DNA from 3 places in the Streptomyces speibonae genome. Region 2 is predicted to be linked to each of the others. Evidence: riboswitches for the same ligand, from Rfam matches in the RefSeq annotation. Region 2 holds a riboswitch; each other region holds the start of a gene.
The links. Region 2 has a riboswitch for cyclic di-AMP ahead of AC5L3C_RS09170 (M23 family metallopeptidase). Riboswitches for the same ligand answer to the same signal wherever they lie in the genome.
Positions count from the first base shown of each region.

Region 1 (4,532 bases), 1.3 Mb from region 2:
GGCGCGGCGGTCCAGCCGGCGCTCCTTGGCCAGCGTGGTCTTCAGGAACTTCGGCGACTGGGTGCGCAGCACCGACTCGTAGGTCTCGTAGCCCTTCTCCACGTCGATGACGTAGGTGGCGTGCTCCTCGGCCGCGTACGGCACGAACAGGTCCTGCCCGGCCTCGAGGTTGTCGAAGGCGAAGCTCGACACCTTGCAGGCCCGCAGCAGTTCACCGGCGTCCGGGACGAGGCCGGGTGCCAGCACCGCCCCCTGGCAGTCCGACACCCCGAGCCCGATCGCCCGGCCCTGCCCCGCCACGCCACGCTCGTAGGGCAGGAAGCCCACCGGCCGCGCCCCTTCGTACAGCACGGCCACCCGGGCCCGGGGCCGCACCCGGCCCACGGCAATGGCGAACTCCGGTTCCATGAAAGGGCTGCGCGGTGCCTCCGCGGCGGCGCGCAGTTCCCGCCAGCGCTCCCGCTCCCCCTCGCCGAGCTCCTGCGGCCTCAGCTCGCGCACGCGTCCACTGCTCACCTGACCCCCCGATCAAGTCCCCCCTGGACTCTTTGGACGGTACCGCCGGTCCCATCGGGGCGGTAGATAGCGGACGATGTTCTTGCCAAACGGTGAAAGAGTCCTCAACCGGTCCGTACCCGGAGATGACGGAAGGCGAACCGCACCGAAAACGAGCGGATACGGGCACGGTGAATCGGACGGTTGCGTTGTCCGTATTCTCTGATCATGGCCGCACCCACCGCTTTCTCGCTCATCGCCACCGACCTGGACGGGACGCTGCTGCGCGGCGACGACACCCTGTCCGACCGCTCTCTCGCCGCCCTCGCGCGGGTGGAGCGGGCCGGTGCCCGGCACCTCGTCGTCACGGGGCGTCCCGCCCCCCGGGTGCGGCCGCTCCTGGACGATCTCGGCTCCACGGGGCTCGCGGTGTGCGGCCAGGGTGCGCAGGTGTACGACGCCGGCGCGGACCGGCTGCTGTGGTCCGTCACGCTGGACCGGGAACTGGCGGAGACCGCCCTCGGCAAGATCGAGGCCGAGGTGGGGGAGGTGTACGCCGCGGTCGACCAGGACGGGGTCGACGGGCTGACGCTGATCGAGCCGGGCTATCTGATGCCGCACCCGACGCTGCCCGCGGTGCGGGTCGAGCGGCGGCGCGATCTGTGGGAGCGGCCGATCAGCAAGGTGCTGCTGCGCCACCCCCGGTTCACCGACGACGCGTTGGCGGCGGCGGCGCGGGCGGTGGTCGGTTCGCTGGCGACGGTCACCATGTCGGGGCCGGGCACCGTGGAGCTCCAGCCGTGCGGTGTGACCAAGGCGAGCGGGCTCGCGCTGGCGGCCGAGCACCTGGGGCTGAGCCCGGAGCGGACGGTCGCCTTCGGGGACATGCCCAACGACATCCCCATGTTCGACTGGGCGGCGCACGGCGTCGCCATGGCCAACGCGCACCCGGAGCTGAAGGCGGTGGCCGACGAGGTCACCATGTCGAACGAGGACGACGGCGTGGCCGTCGTCCTCGAGCGACTGTTCGGTGGGCCGGCCGTGCTCGGCCGTCAGCGGTCGGCTCAGTACGCGCCGAAGACGTTGTCGATCGAGCCGTAGCGGTCGGCGGCGTAGTTGCAGGCCGCGGTGATGTTCGCGACCGGGTCGTACGGGTCGAAGGCGGTGCCCGGCACGTGGTACGCCTGGAAGGTCGGGTCGATGACCTGGAGCAGGCCCTTCGACGGGGTGCCCTTGGCGGCGTTGGAGTCCCAGAGGTTGATGGCGGCCGGGTTGCCGGAGGACTCGCGCATGATGTTGCGGTGGATGGCGTCGTAGGAGCCAGGGATGCCGTGCTGCGCCATGATGTCCAGCGACTCGCGGATCCAGCCGTCGAGGTTGTCCGGGTACGCGGTCGTGGCGGCGGTGGCCGTGGCGGCCGTCGTGGGCGCCGCGGAGGCGGTGGTGGCGCCGAACAGCGGGAGGGCGACCACGGCGACGCCGGTGCCGGCGACGGCGAGGGAGCGGGCGAGGCGACGGTTGGCGAGGGAGCGGGCGAGGCGACGGTTGCGGAAGCGACGGAGCTGACCGGAAACGGGCATGACTGGGTTCCTCTCCTACGCCTGCGAGGTGAGCTGTCGGGTTCGGGCGGGAGAGTGCCCGGCCGTGCCCCTGGAGGCATGGCTTCACCCCTAGCCGTTCCGGCGCGTGGCCGGCCCGGCGGCTTACCTGGGTCCCCCGCTCCTGCCGTGCGTGAGTTCGTCGGTGGGTGTGATGCGGGCGGTGGCAGGATTCGGCGTCCGCCCGGCAGGCCCGGAACGTATGCGAGAGCAGATGTCGGGAACAAGTACGGGGATCACGCAATCGTCCCTTTGATCTTGGATGGGGCGATTTGGGGTGCTTGATCCTTTGCGGATGCCAAGGGCCAACTCGGTTGCGCGGGAAGGGGAAACGGCGCTCGGGTGCGGGGGTGGGCGCGACGGGGTACGCGTGACCGACGTCACTGATCGCAAGCACCGGGAGCATTTACCGCCAAGGGGAATCCACTTGCCAATTGCGACAAATCGGTCGACCGGCCGGGCAGGATGGACAGTGAGGCGTTATGTCCGGGAAGGAGGGAATTGTCCGTTGCGTGGTCCGTCGCTGTCAGCCGATCGGAAGCACTCGGCTCCCGATCCGGTACCGCACTCCTCGTAACCCCGGGTGGCGGCGGTGATCGAAACATGACCGGATACGCTGACTCGAGTGATGGCAGCGACCTATCGACATTCCGTGTAACCGCCAGTGGACACCAGCAGACAGGAGACCCCTCGTGACCGTCGTCGGGCCGTTCGGGCTGAGCGTGCGGGACCAGGCTCTGGAAGCCGATGTCCAGGCCGGGATGGCGGCTGTCGAGGAAGGGCTGATCGAGGCCACCAAGAGTGAGGTCCCCTTCATCACCGGCGCCGCCCAGCACCTGGTGCGGGCCGGCGGCAAGCGGTTCCGTCCGCTGCTGGTGATGCTCGCCGCCCAGTTCGGCGATCCGTACGCGCCCGGCATCGTGCCGTCCGCCGTGGTCGTGGAGCTCACCCACCTGGCCACGCTCTACCACGACGACGTGATGGACGAGGCCGAGGTCCGCCGCGGAGTCGACAGCGCGAACGCCCGCTGGGGCAACTCCGTCGCGGTCCTCACCGGCGACTTCCTCTTCGCCCGGGCCTCGCACATCCTGGCCGACCTCGGACCGGAGGCGGTGCGGGTGCAGGCCGAGGCGTTCGAACGGCTGGTCACCGGACAGATCCTGGAGACCGCGGGACCGCAGGACGGCCGCGACCCGGTCGACCACTACCTGGACGTGCTCGGCGGCAAGACCGGATCCCTGGTCGCCGTCTCCTGCCGCTTCGGCGCGATGATGTCCGGCGCCGACGAGACGGTCGTGGACGTGCTCACCCAGTACGGCGAGCGGCTCGGCGTCGCCTTCCAGCTCGCCGACGACGTCCTGGACATCGCCTCCGACTCCAGCGAGTCCGGCAAGACCCCCGGCACCGACCTGCGCGAGGGCATCGCCACGCTGCCCGTGCTGCGGCTGCGCGAGCGGGCGGCCCGGCTGGGCCTCGCCGAGGACATCGCCCTGTGCGAGCTGCTGGACTCCGACCTCACCGACGACGCCCGGCACGCCGAGGCGCTGCGGCTGCTGCGCGCGCACCCCGCGCTCGAGCAGGCCCGCCGGGACACCGTGCGCTACGCCGAGGAGGCGCGCTCCGCGCTGGCCCCGCTGCGTGACTGCGAGGCCAAGCGGGCCCTCGTTCAGCTGTGCGACGCGGTGGTGCACCGCGCCGGCTGAGCCACCGGCCCGAACTCCCGCCCGACCCCTACTGGTCGGGGCGGAAAACCGCCCCCGTGTCATACCCGAGCAGTACACGCGGTTGCGCCCGCGGGCTGACGCTTCCGGCCGCCGGATTTGGTCAGATGGACCACGACGGACAACACCACTTCTCACCGGTTCGGGTGAGAATGGCGGCTCAGGGCGAGACTGGTGTGAGGACACGAGACGGAAGCCGCCGCCGACCACGGAGGGCACTCATGGCACCGTACGATTCCGAGAACACGACGGCCGCGGGGGAGGCGGAGGCCGACGAGCGGCGCACGATGCGGCGCAGGGCCGCGCGCTACGTCGTCCCGGTCACGGTCATGGGCGTGGCGGCCGCCACCATCGGGCTCGTCCCCGCGATCGCCAGCTCCGGCGACCCCGACCTGCCGGAGATCACCGCCGCGGAGCTCATCGAGAAGATCGCGGAGTCGGACGTCGAGCAGCTGTCCGGCACCGTGAAGATCACCACGGACCTCGGGCTGCCGGACCTCGGCGGCCTCGAGAGCGGCTTCCTGTCCCAAGCGGCGGGCCAGGGCGAGGAGGGCGGCTCCTCGGCCGACCCGTCCGCCAGGCTGACCGAACTGGCGTCCGGCACGCACACGCTGCGGGTCGCCGCCGACGGCCCCGAACGGCAGAAGGTCTCGCTCCTGGAGGACGCCGCCGAGTACAGCCTGATCCGCAACGGCACGGACGTCTGGGGCTACGACAG
Region 1 covers NZ_OZ480260.1:3,426,265-3,430,796, reverse strand. The annotation lists gene AC5L3C_RS15360 (GNAT family N-acetyltransferase) at 1-516, opposite strand, end outside; gene AC5L3C_RS15355 (HAD family hydrolase) at 724-1,596, shown strand; gene AC5L3C_RS15350 (transglycosylase SLT domain-containing protein) at 1,560-2,075, opposite strand; cyclic di-AMP (ydaO/yuaA leader) riboswitch at 2,079-2,248, opposite strand; gene AC5L3C_RS15345 (polyprenyl synthetase family protein) at 2,786-3,796, shown strand; gene AC5L3C_RS15340 (LolA family protein) at 4,036-4,532, shown strand, end outside.
Region 1: linked by a shared signal. The riboswitch ahead of AC5L3C_RS15350 (transglycosylase SLT domain-containing protein) and the one ahead of AC5L3C_RS09170 (M23 family metallopeptidase) in region 2 are both predicted to bind cyclic di-AMP.

Region 2 (4,532 bases):
CCAGTGGGCGGGATACTCGTGCCGGTCCGACGAGGTCTGCATGGGCCCCAGAGTACGGCTCGCGTACGACAACGGCGCGAGGCACTCTGTGGTGGACGACAGCCGGACCGAGGCCGCGGTCCGGCTGTCACCGGGAGCGGGCACGGGTGCCGCTCCGGGCATGCTTCACGATGTGGGAAACTGGTCTAGACAACCCTGAACACCGAAGGGCAGCAACACATGGCTGAGCGCCGCGTCAACGTCGGCTGGGCCGAGGGTCTCCACGCCCGCCCCGCCTCCATCTTCGTCCGAGCCGCCACGGCCGCAGGCGTCCCGGTGACCATCGCCAAGGCCGGGGGCACCCCCGTCAACGCGGCCTCCATGCTCGCCGTGCTCGGCCTGGGCGCCCAGGGCGGCGAGGAGATCGTCCTCGCGTCGGACGCGGAAGGGGCGGACGCCGCCCTGGACCGTCTGGCGAAGCTGGTCTCCGAGGGGCTCGAGGAGCTTCCGGAGACCGTCTGAATCGCGCTGAATGGCACAGGCAGCGCGGGCCCCGCTCCGCGCGGCCGCACGGCGCATTACGCGCTTTACGGAAAGGCCCGCCCGGGATGCACCGGGCGGGCCTTTCCGCATTCCCGTTCCCCCTTTTTACGGGCAGCAGAAACAACCCCCCGAGAATTGCGCCCTCTTTGTATACGGCACCCGTGTTAAGGGCGAAGACTCGGCATGTTTACGGGATGTTGCGAGGTCCTCACACGCTCCGTGCGGCCGGCCCGGTCGGCGCCGGAGCCGAACCGCAGGCGGTGCCCCGCGCTCGCGCGCTCGGTGTGCAGCGCCGTGACGGCCCGCGCGCGGTCGCCGTCGCCCCGCGCCACGGCGTCCACGATCGCGCCGTGCTCCGCCCAGTACTCGACCGGGTCGGCCGGACCGTCGGTGGTGTACATCCAGGTGATCTTGTGCCGCAGCTGGGTCAGCATCGACGTCAGCGCCGCGCTCCCGGAGGCCTGGGCGAGCGTCTCGTGGAACCAGCCGCTCAGGGACCGCAGGTCGTCGCTGTTGCCCTGACGGGCCCGTTCCTGCCCGAGCCGGACCAGTCCGCGCAGCACCTTGAGATGTGCCTCGGTGCGGCGCTGGGCCGCGCGGGCGGCGCCGAGCGGCTCGAGCAGGGTGCGCATCTCCAGCAGATCGGCGGCCTCCTGCTCGGTCGGTTCGGCGACACACGCGCCCGCGTGCCGACGGGTGACCACGAAGCCCTCGGCCTCCAGGGTGCGCAGCGCCTCGCGGACGGGGACGCGGGAGACGCCGTAGCGGCGGGCGAGGAGTTCCTCGGTGAGCCGGCTGCCACGCTCATGGACACCCGCGACGATGTCGTCCCGGATCGCCGTGCACACCGAGTGCGCGGGAATACGCATGACCGACCTCCGGCTTAATCCCCGTGAAACGCCGACGAATGACGTCCGTTCCGTGACTCTATTGCAACCGGCCGGAATTTCCGACGGCAGCCGGGAATCCACACATATTTTTTGGACAGCAGGCGCCCCCGAAACGCCGAAAGCCCCGGCCGGGGAGCCGGGGCTTCTCAGGGCGGGCGTGTCTCAGAGGTTCACGCCGTGCCCGCGGAGGTAGGCGACGGGATCGAGGTCGGAGCCGTACTCGGCGGTGGTACGGGCCTCGAAGTGCAGATGCGCGCCCGTGACGTTGCCGGTGGCGCCCGAGAGGCCGATCTGCTGGCCCGCGGCGACCTGCTGCCCCACCGAGACGGAGACGGACGACAGATGGCCGTACTGCGTGTACGTGCCGTCGTTCATCTTGATGACGACCTGGTTGCCGTACGCGCCGCCCCAGCCGGCCTCGACGACGGTGCCGACGCCCACCGACTGGACGGGCGTGCCGCTCGCGGCGTGGAAGTCGATGCCGGTGTGGGTGCCGGACGACCAGACGGCGCCACCGCTCCCGTAGGCGGTCGAGACGTAGGAGCCGGGGATCGGGGAGACGAAGGTGTTGAGGCGCTTGCGCTCCGCCTCACGCGCGGCGCGCTCCTTCTCCGCGCGGGCCTCCTCGGCCTCCTCGGCCGCCTTCTCGCGGGCCGCCTGCTCGGCGGCCTTGCGCGCGGCGGTCTCGGCCGCCTCACGCGCGGCCTCGTGCTGGGCGGCGGCCTGGGCGTCGATCCGGTCGGCGACCGCGTCGCCCAGGGTGACGACGGGAGTGAGGCCGGTCTGCGCCGCGGCGGGTTCGGCGGCGAGCGCGGGGGCCGCGAGGGAGCCGACGACTCCACCGCCGGCGAGGGCCGCGACGCCCGCCACGCGGACGGTGCCGCGCTGCGTCCGGCTGGGACGACGATGCTTCCCCGGGGCGCGGGTGAACGCCATGTACAGCTGGTCCTTTCCTTCCCTCTCGCCTACCGGGTTAGCTGACGGGTTCGGAGCAGGAAGGTCTCCTACGGACCCCCTCGCGGTACGCGCGGGCGCCCGATTCACCCCAGGGACTGCGTGTGGGTCCCCGGCTCCCCTGGCTCGCGCCGTACGGGGACTCGGCGATGGCTGTCCGCTGCCGCGGATGCGGCGCACTGCCCGACGAACAGCCCGCACGAAGCTATGCGGGACATCTCCCAACGCCCAAACGAATCCGGGTTTTTGTAGCGCATCCCACAGGGCAGACAGGCAACCTCCACCTCAATTCGGGCATAAGAGGGCCCTGGTGACGTTCGCGTCACCAGGGCCCACGCGCGCGTGCCGGCCGGCGGCCGCCTACTCGGCGGTCACGACGGTGACTTCACCGATCCCCAGGGCCTCGACCGGCGCCTTGATCTGCGCCGCGTCACCGACCAGGACGGTCACCAGGCGGTCCACCGGGAAGGCGCTGACGACCGCCGCGGTGGCCTCCACGGTGCCCGTCGCGGCCAACTGCCGGTACAGGTCGGCCTGGTAGTGGTCCGGCAGGTGCTGCTCGACCTGGTCGGCCAGGGTGCCGGCGACGGCCGCGGCGGTCTCGTACTTGAGCGGCGCCACCCCCACCAGGTTCTGTACGGCGACGTCGCGTTCGGCGTCGGTGAGCCCGTCCGCGGCAAGCGTGCGCAGCACCTTCCACAGGTCGTCCAGGGCGGGACCGGTGTTCGGCGTGTCGACGGAGCCGCTGATGGCCAGCATCGCCGCGCCCGTGCCGTCGGGGGCGGACCTGAGGACCTGTCCGAACGCCCGCACGCCGTAGGTGTAGCCCTTCTCCTCGCGCAGCACGCGGTCCAGGCGGGAGGTGAGGGTGCCGCCGAGGCAGTACGTGCCCAGCACCTGGGCGGGCCACACGCGGTCGTGGCGGTCGGGGCCGATCCGGCCGATCAGCAGCTGTGTCTGGACGGCGCCGGGACGGTCCACGATCACGACCCGGCCGCGGTCGTCGGCGACCACCGGCGGAACGGGCCGCGGCCGGCCCGGGGAGCCGGTCCAGGCGCCGATCGTGTCGCCGAGCAGCGCGTCCAGGTCGACGCCGGCGAGGTCGCCGACGACCACGACGGTGGCCGTGGCGGGGCGGACGTGGCTCTCGTAGAAGGCGCGCACGGCCGCGGAGTCGATGCCGGCGACCGTCTCCTCGGTGCCCTGGCGCGGGCGCGACATGCGCGAACTCGCCGGGAAGAGCTCCTTGGACAGTTCCTTCGCCGCGCGGCGGGAGGGGTTCGCCAGCTCGTGCGGGATCTCGTCGAGGCGGTTGCGGACGAGCCGCTCGACCTCGCTGTCGGCGAACGCGGGCGCCCTGAGGGCGTCGGCGAGCAGCCCGAGCCCCTTTGGCAGCCGCGAGGCGGGGACCTCCAGGCTGAGGCGGACGCCGGGGTGGTCGGCGTGCGCGTCCAGGGTGGCGCCGCAGCGCTCCAGTTCGGCGGCGAACTCCTCTGCGGAGTGCTTGTCGGTGCCCTCGGAAAAGGCGCGCGCCATGATCGTGGCGACGCCGTCGAGCCCCGCCGGCTCGGCCTCCAGGGGCGCGTCGAGCAGCACCTCGACGGCGACGACCTGCTGGCCGGGGCGGTCGCAGCGCAGGACGGTGACGCCGTTGTCGAGCCGGCCGCGCTCCGGGGCCGGGAAGGCCCAGGGCTTGGCGTCGCCCGGCTGCGGCTGGGGGTGGAAGTCCATCGTGGCGAGCTCGGTCACTTCGCCGCCTCCTCGTTCTCGTCGGTGCCGGCGGCCGCGGCGGCTTCCTCGGTGTCCTCGTCCTCCGGGGCGACGGGCTCGTAGACGAGCACCGCGCGGTTGTCGGGGCGCAGGCGGCTCTTGGCGACCTCCTGCACCTCCTCCGCCGTCACCTCGAGGACGCGCTGGACGGCGGTCAGGGCGAGCTGCGGGTCGCCGAACAGGACGGCGTACCGGCACAGTTCGTCGGCGCGGCCCGCGACCGTGCCGAGCCGGTCGAGCCACTCGCGCTCCAACTGGGCCTGCGCGCGTTCCATCTCCTCCGCCGTGGGGCCCTGATCGGCGAACCGGGCGAGCTCCTCGTCGATGGCCGCCTCGATGACCGGCACCTCCACGTCGCCGGAGGTCTTCACGTCCAGCCAGCCCAGGGAGGGGGCC
Region 2 covers NZ_OZ480260.1:2,087,122-2,091,653, forward strand. The annotation lists gene AC5L3C_RS09155 (GNAT family N-acetyltransferase) at 1-42, opposite strand, end outside; gene AC5L3C_RS09160 (HPr family phosphocarrier protein) at 220-501, shown strand; gene AC5L3C_RS09165 (GntR family transcriptional regulator) at 687-1,391, opposite strand; gene AC5L3C_RS09170 (M23 family metallopeptidase) at 1,575-2,348, opposite strand; cyclic di-AMP (ydaO/yuaA leader) riboswitch at 2,360-2,525, opposite strand; gene AC5L3C_RS09175 (M16 family metallopeptidase) at 2,727-4,115, opposite strand; gene AC5L3C_RS09180 (M16 family metallopeptidase) at 4,112-4,532, opposite strand, start outside.

Region 3 (4,532 bases), 5.2 Mb from region 2:
CCCCGCCGGCACGCCGCTGCTCGACCTGGCGAGCAACGACTACCTCGGGCTGGCCCGGCACCCCGAGGTCACCGAGGCCGCCGCGCGCGCCGCGCGGACCTGGGGCGGCGGGTCGACCGGCTCCCGGCTCGTCACCGGCACCACGGAACTCCACGCGGAACTCGAGGGCGAGCTCGCCCGTTTCTGCGGCACCGAGGCCGCTCTGGTCTTCTCCTCCGGCTACGCGGCCAACCTCGCGGCCGTCACGGCGCTCGCCCCGCACGGCTCCCTCGTGGTCTCCGACGCGGGCAACCACGCCTCCCTGATCGACGGCTGCCGGCTGGCCCGCGGTACGACACAGGTCGTGGCGCACAACGACCCCGACGCCGTGCGCAAAGCGCTGGACGGCCACGACGGGCCGGCCGTGACCGTGTCCGACACGGTCTTCTCGGTGGACGGCGACGCGGCCCCGCTGGCGGGGCTGGCCGAGGCGTGCCGGGAGCACGGAGCGGGCCTGGTCCTCGACGACGCGCATGGCTTCGGCGTGCTCGGCGACGGCGGCCGCGGCGCCCCGTACGCGGCGGGCCTCGCGGGGGCCGAGGACGTGGTGGTGACGGTGACGCTCTCCAAGTCGCTCGGCAGCCAGGGCGGAGCGGTGCTCGGCCCGGCCCGGGTGATCGGGCATCTGGTCAACACGGCGCGGACGTTCATCTTCGACACGGGGCTCGCCCCGGCGGCGGCGGGTGCGGCCCTGGCGGCGCTGCGGCTGCTGCGCCGCGAACCCGCGCGTGCGGCACGGGCCGGCCAGGTGGCACGCGCACTGCACGGCCGGCTGACGGCCGCGGGACTGGACGCGGTGCGTCCGGACGCCGCGGTCGTCTCCGTGCGTGCCCCTTCCCCGGAGCAGGCCGTGCGATGGGCGGCCGACTGCCGGGCGGCCGGCCTGTCCGTGGGCTGTTTCCGTCCTCCTTCCGTGCCCGACGGCATCTCACGGCTCAGACTGACCGCCCGCGCGGACCTGTCCGGGGCAGAGATCGAACGCGCTGTACGGGTGATCGGCGAAACGCGGCCATGAGTCGGCGGGGCACGGCCGTGCGTCGCGCGAGGTGACTGACGGTGTGTCGGACCGGTGGATGTGCGTCCCGGTCAGCGGACCGCGGTCACGAACTCGGTCCAGCTCCCGGGGGAGAAGAGCAGGGCCGGTCCGTCGGGGGCCTTGGAGTCGCGCACGGCGAGCAGTCCGGCCTGCGGGCCGGAGAGCGGCCGGGCCGTCTCCACACAGTTGTTGGCACCCGTGCTGTAGCTGCTGCGCAGCCACCGCACATCCCGCAGTGCGAGGCAGGAAGGGATGGTCCGAGGCGGTACGGGCATCGTGCCTCCTTACGCGCCGGCTGCTGCACCGGCGATGAAATCCAACGAGTCCTCGGGTGAAAGGGCGTGGATCGAAAGGGCGTTGAAGGCCTCCACGTAGGCCCGGAGGTCTTCTTTCCGCTCCAGATAGAGGCTACTCGTCAAGTGGTCGAGAACAACCACATCGAGATCAGAAGCGCGCGAAAACGAAAAGATGACGAAAGGACCGGTGACACCGATGTGCGCGCCGGCGGTGAACGGAAGGACCTGCAACCGCACTTGGGGCAGCCGCGCCGCCTCGACCAGCCGGATCAGCTGCCGGCTCATCACGCCGGGACCCCCGACCTCCCGCCGCAGCACCGCCTCGTCCAGCACCGCGCTCAGCTCCAGCGGCGGCTCGGCACGCAGCACGTCCTGGCGTGCCAGCCGCACCTCCACCAGGGCGTCCAGCCGTTCCTCCGGCACCCCCTCCAGAGCGGCCTCCGTCACGGCCCGCGCGTACTCGGGCGTCTGCAACAGACCCGGGATCACCGTGGTCTCCAGGGTGCGCATCCCGCTGGCCTGCGACTCCAGACTGATGAAGTCCCGGTAGGTGGGCGGCAGTACGCCCCGGTAGGCGTGCCACCAGTGGTGCCGGCCGCCGCCGTCACCGCTGCCCGACAGCACCAGCAGCAACTCCCGCAACTGCGGATCCGCCACGCCGTAGACGTCGAGGAGTAACCGCACATCGGCCGGTTTCACCCCACTGGTGCCGGTCTCGATCCGGCTCACCTTCGACTGGTGCCACCCCGCCAGCCGGGCCGCCTCGCCGCTGGTGAGTCCCGCCGAGGTGCGCAGCGCGCGCAATTCGGCGCCCAGTTTGCGGCGGCGCACCGCGGGACCGTGTTGCATGGGCTTCTCCTTACTCCTTCCGAGCCGCCCGGATACGGTCTCCCGTCGCAGAGTTCACCGCTTTGAGCGACAGATATATGCATATCTTGGTGGATCGCCGCCGTGTGCCGTGCGGTGATGGCACTCTGGCGACGAAGCACCAGTGCGGGACCGTACTCGAACCAGCCGCTCCGTGTCGGACTGCGGTTCCGTGGGAAAGGGACGACGTCGCCATGGCAGACCATCTGGAAGCATCCGTCACTCTGCCGAGCGATCCCGCCTCGGTCTCCGCCGCCCGGACCCATGTGGTGGGCACGCTGGAGGGATGGGGCATGCCGGCGGACACGGAGCTGTCCGACACCGTCCGGCTGATCGTCTCCGAACTCGCCACCAACGCGGTGCAGCACACGTTCGGGCAGTCACCCACGTTCACGGTGGACGTCGCTCTGGTCCGCGATGAACGGGTGCACATCGGGGTGACGGACAGCCACCCCCGGTTCCCCAAACGGCTGCCCGCCGCGGTGCAGCAGGACAACGGCCGCGGGCTCGTGATCATCCGCTGGCTGACCGCGGAATGCGGAGGAAGACTGAGGATTCGCCCCACGCGTGAGGGCGGCAAGACCGTCTCGGTCGAACTGCCGTGGACCTGGACCGTCCAGGCCGCCGAAGCGGTCACGGCGGCGGGACAGCAGGAGCCGTAGGACCCACGCCGGTGTGGGCCGGCGGGGCGGCGGCACGCCTCGGGTGCCGCCGCCCCCGCGGGGGTCAGCTCACCCGGCCGTACGAGACGCTCCGGGTCCAGATCGTCTGCAGCCGCACCACGTCCCCGGTCTTCGGGGCGTGCCAGATCTTGCCGCTCCCGGCGTAGATGCCGACGTGGTACACGTAACCGCCCGAATGGAAGAACACCAGATCCCCGGCCCTGCGGCTGCCGGCCGAGATGTGACGGGTCTTGTTGTACTGCTGGGCAGCGGTGCGGGGCAATTTCTTGCCCGCTTTCTTGAACGAATAGAGCGTCAGTCCCGAGCAGTCGAACCGGTACGGCCCGGCGGCACCCCACTGGTACGGCGAGCCCTTCTTGGAGGCTGCGACGCGCAGTGCCTTGGTCGCCGTGCTCGCGGCAGCCGCCTCCGAGGCGGCTCCGGGGACCACGAGTGAGCTGCCCACGGCAGCCAGGGTGAGAGCCGAGGCCGTGCCGGCCCGGGCCATGAGAGACGGGACACGATTGAGCGCAGTCATGCGCAACCCTTCGTCAGCCGCCTGTGAAGGATGACCTGTCGGATTCGGGCTGGCGAAGTGGCCCGGCCGCACGGATGCGGCTTCACCCCAAGGGCTGCTCGGAACGGACGTTCCGGCGGCCCGTCGTGCTTGGGTCCTCCACTCCTGCCGATCCACTCCTGTCGACCGGTCATCCGGGCGGCGGCAGGACTCGGCGTCCGCCCGGATCGCCCCGCCGCTGCGGCGGGGTCTTGTCGTCAGTCAGGGATCTTGGCTCATGGCGGGAGCGAAAACCCAATGGAACGTGGGGTTTGTGTTGTTACGCGCCACTCACCCGTTCGAGTGGCCCCTGTCGTGTTCGAACCGCCGTCCGGGGCTCGCGCAGCCCCGGACCAGCGATGCGATGCCCCATGTCGCCCCGTGGTCGCCTCCCTCGTGCAACTTGAGAAACCCGAAAACAGGAGGTTCGTCTACGCCGGACGGGGGTACGCCATTTGGTCCGTTTCAACCCCGGGCCGAGCGCACCGGCGCGCGGACCGTCGTCCGGGGAGTCGCGGGGGTCAACTCCCCGGCCCCGGCGGCAGTGTGACCCTGGCCGTACGTCGCTCGCCGTCCAGCACCCGCAGCGCGCGGGCCAGCGTGGCGGAGTGCATCTCGCTCTCGCCGCGCCGGTGCATCAGGGTCAGCGCGTCGCGCAGTGCGACGGCCTTGCCGACCAGCGCCTGGGCGGCGCGCAGGCTCCGGTAGGTGTCGCCGCCCAGGGCGGGGTTGACCCGGCCGAGCAGGTCGACGGCCTCGAGGTACCGGTCGATCAGCTCGGCCTCCGCGCGGGTCAGCGCGGGCAGCGGAGGAAGCTCCGGAGGCAGCATGCGCGCCTCACCTCGCGCCGGTGGCCGGGTGGACACCCCTGCGGTGGGGCACGATCCGGTCCGCCAGGCCGTGGTCGACGGCGCCCTGCGCGTCGAGGACCGTGTCCCGCTCGAGGTCGGTGCGGACCTGCTCCGCCGTGCGGCCCGTGTGCCGCACGAGCATCTCCTCCATGCGGGCCCGGATCCGGGTCAGCTCCTCCGCCTGGATCGCCAGGTCGCTCGTCTGCCCCTCGATCGGCTCCAGGA
Region 3 covers NZ_OZ480260.1:7,248,196-7,252,727, forward strand. The annotation lists gene AC5L3C_RS32735 (8-amino-7-oxononanoate synthase) at 1-1,054, shown strand, start outside; gene AC5L3C_RS32740 (DUF397 domain-containing protein) at 1,126-1,350, opposite strand; gene AC5L3C_RS32745 (helix-turn-helix domain-containing protein) at 1,360-2,220, opposite strand; gene AC5L3C_RS32750 (ATP-binding protein) at 2,433-2,900, shown strand; gene AC5L3C_RS32755 (C40 family peptidase) at 2,965-3,438, opposite strand; cyclic di-AMP (ydaO/yuaA leader) riboswitch at 3,442-3,631, opposite strand; gene AC5L3C_RS32760 (hypothetical protein) at 3,978-4,286, opposite strand; gene AC5L3C_RS32765 (ATP-dependent Clp protease proteolytic subunit) at 4,294-4,532, opposite strand, start outside.
Region 3: linked by a shared signal. The riboswitch ahead of AC5L3C_RS32755 (C40 family peptidase) and the one ahead of AC5L3C_RS09170 (M23 family metallopeptidase) in region 2 are both predicted to bind cyclic di-AMP.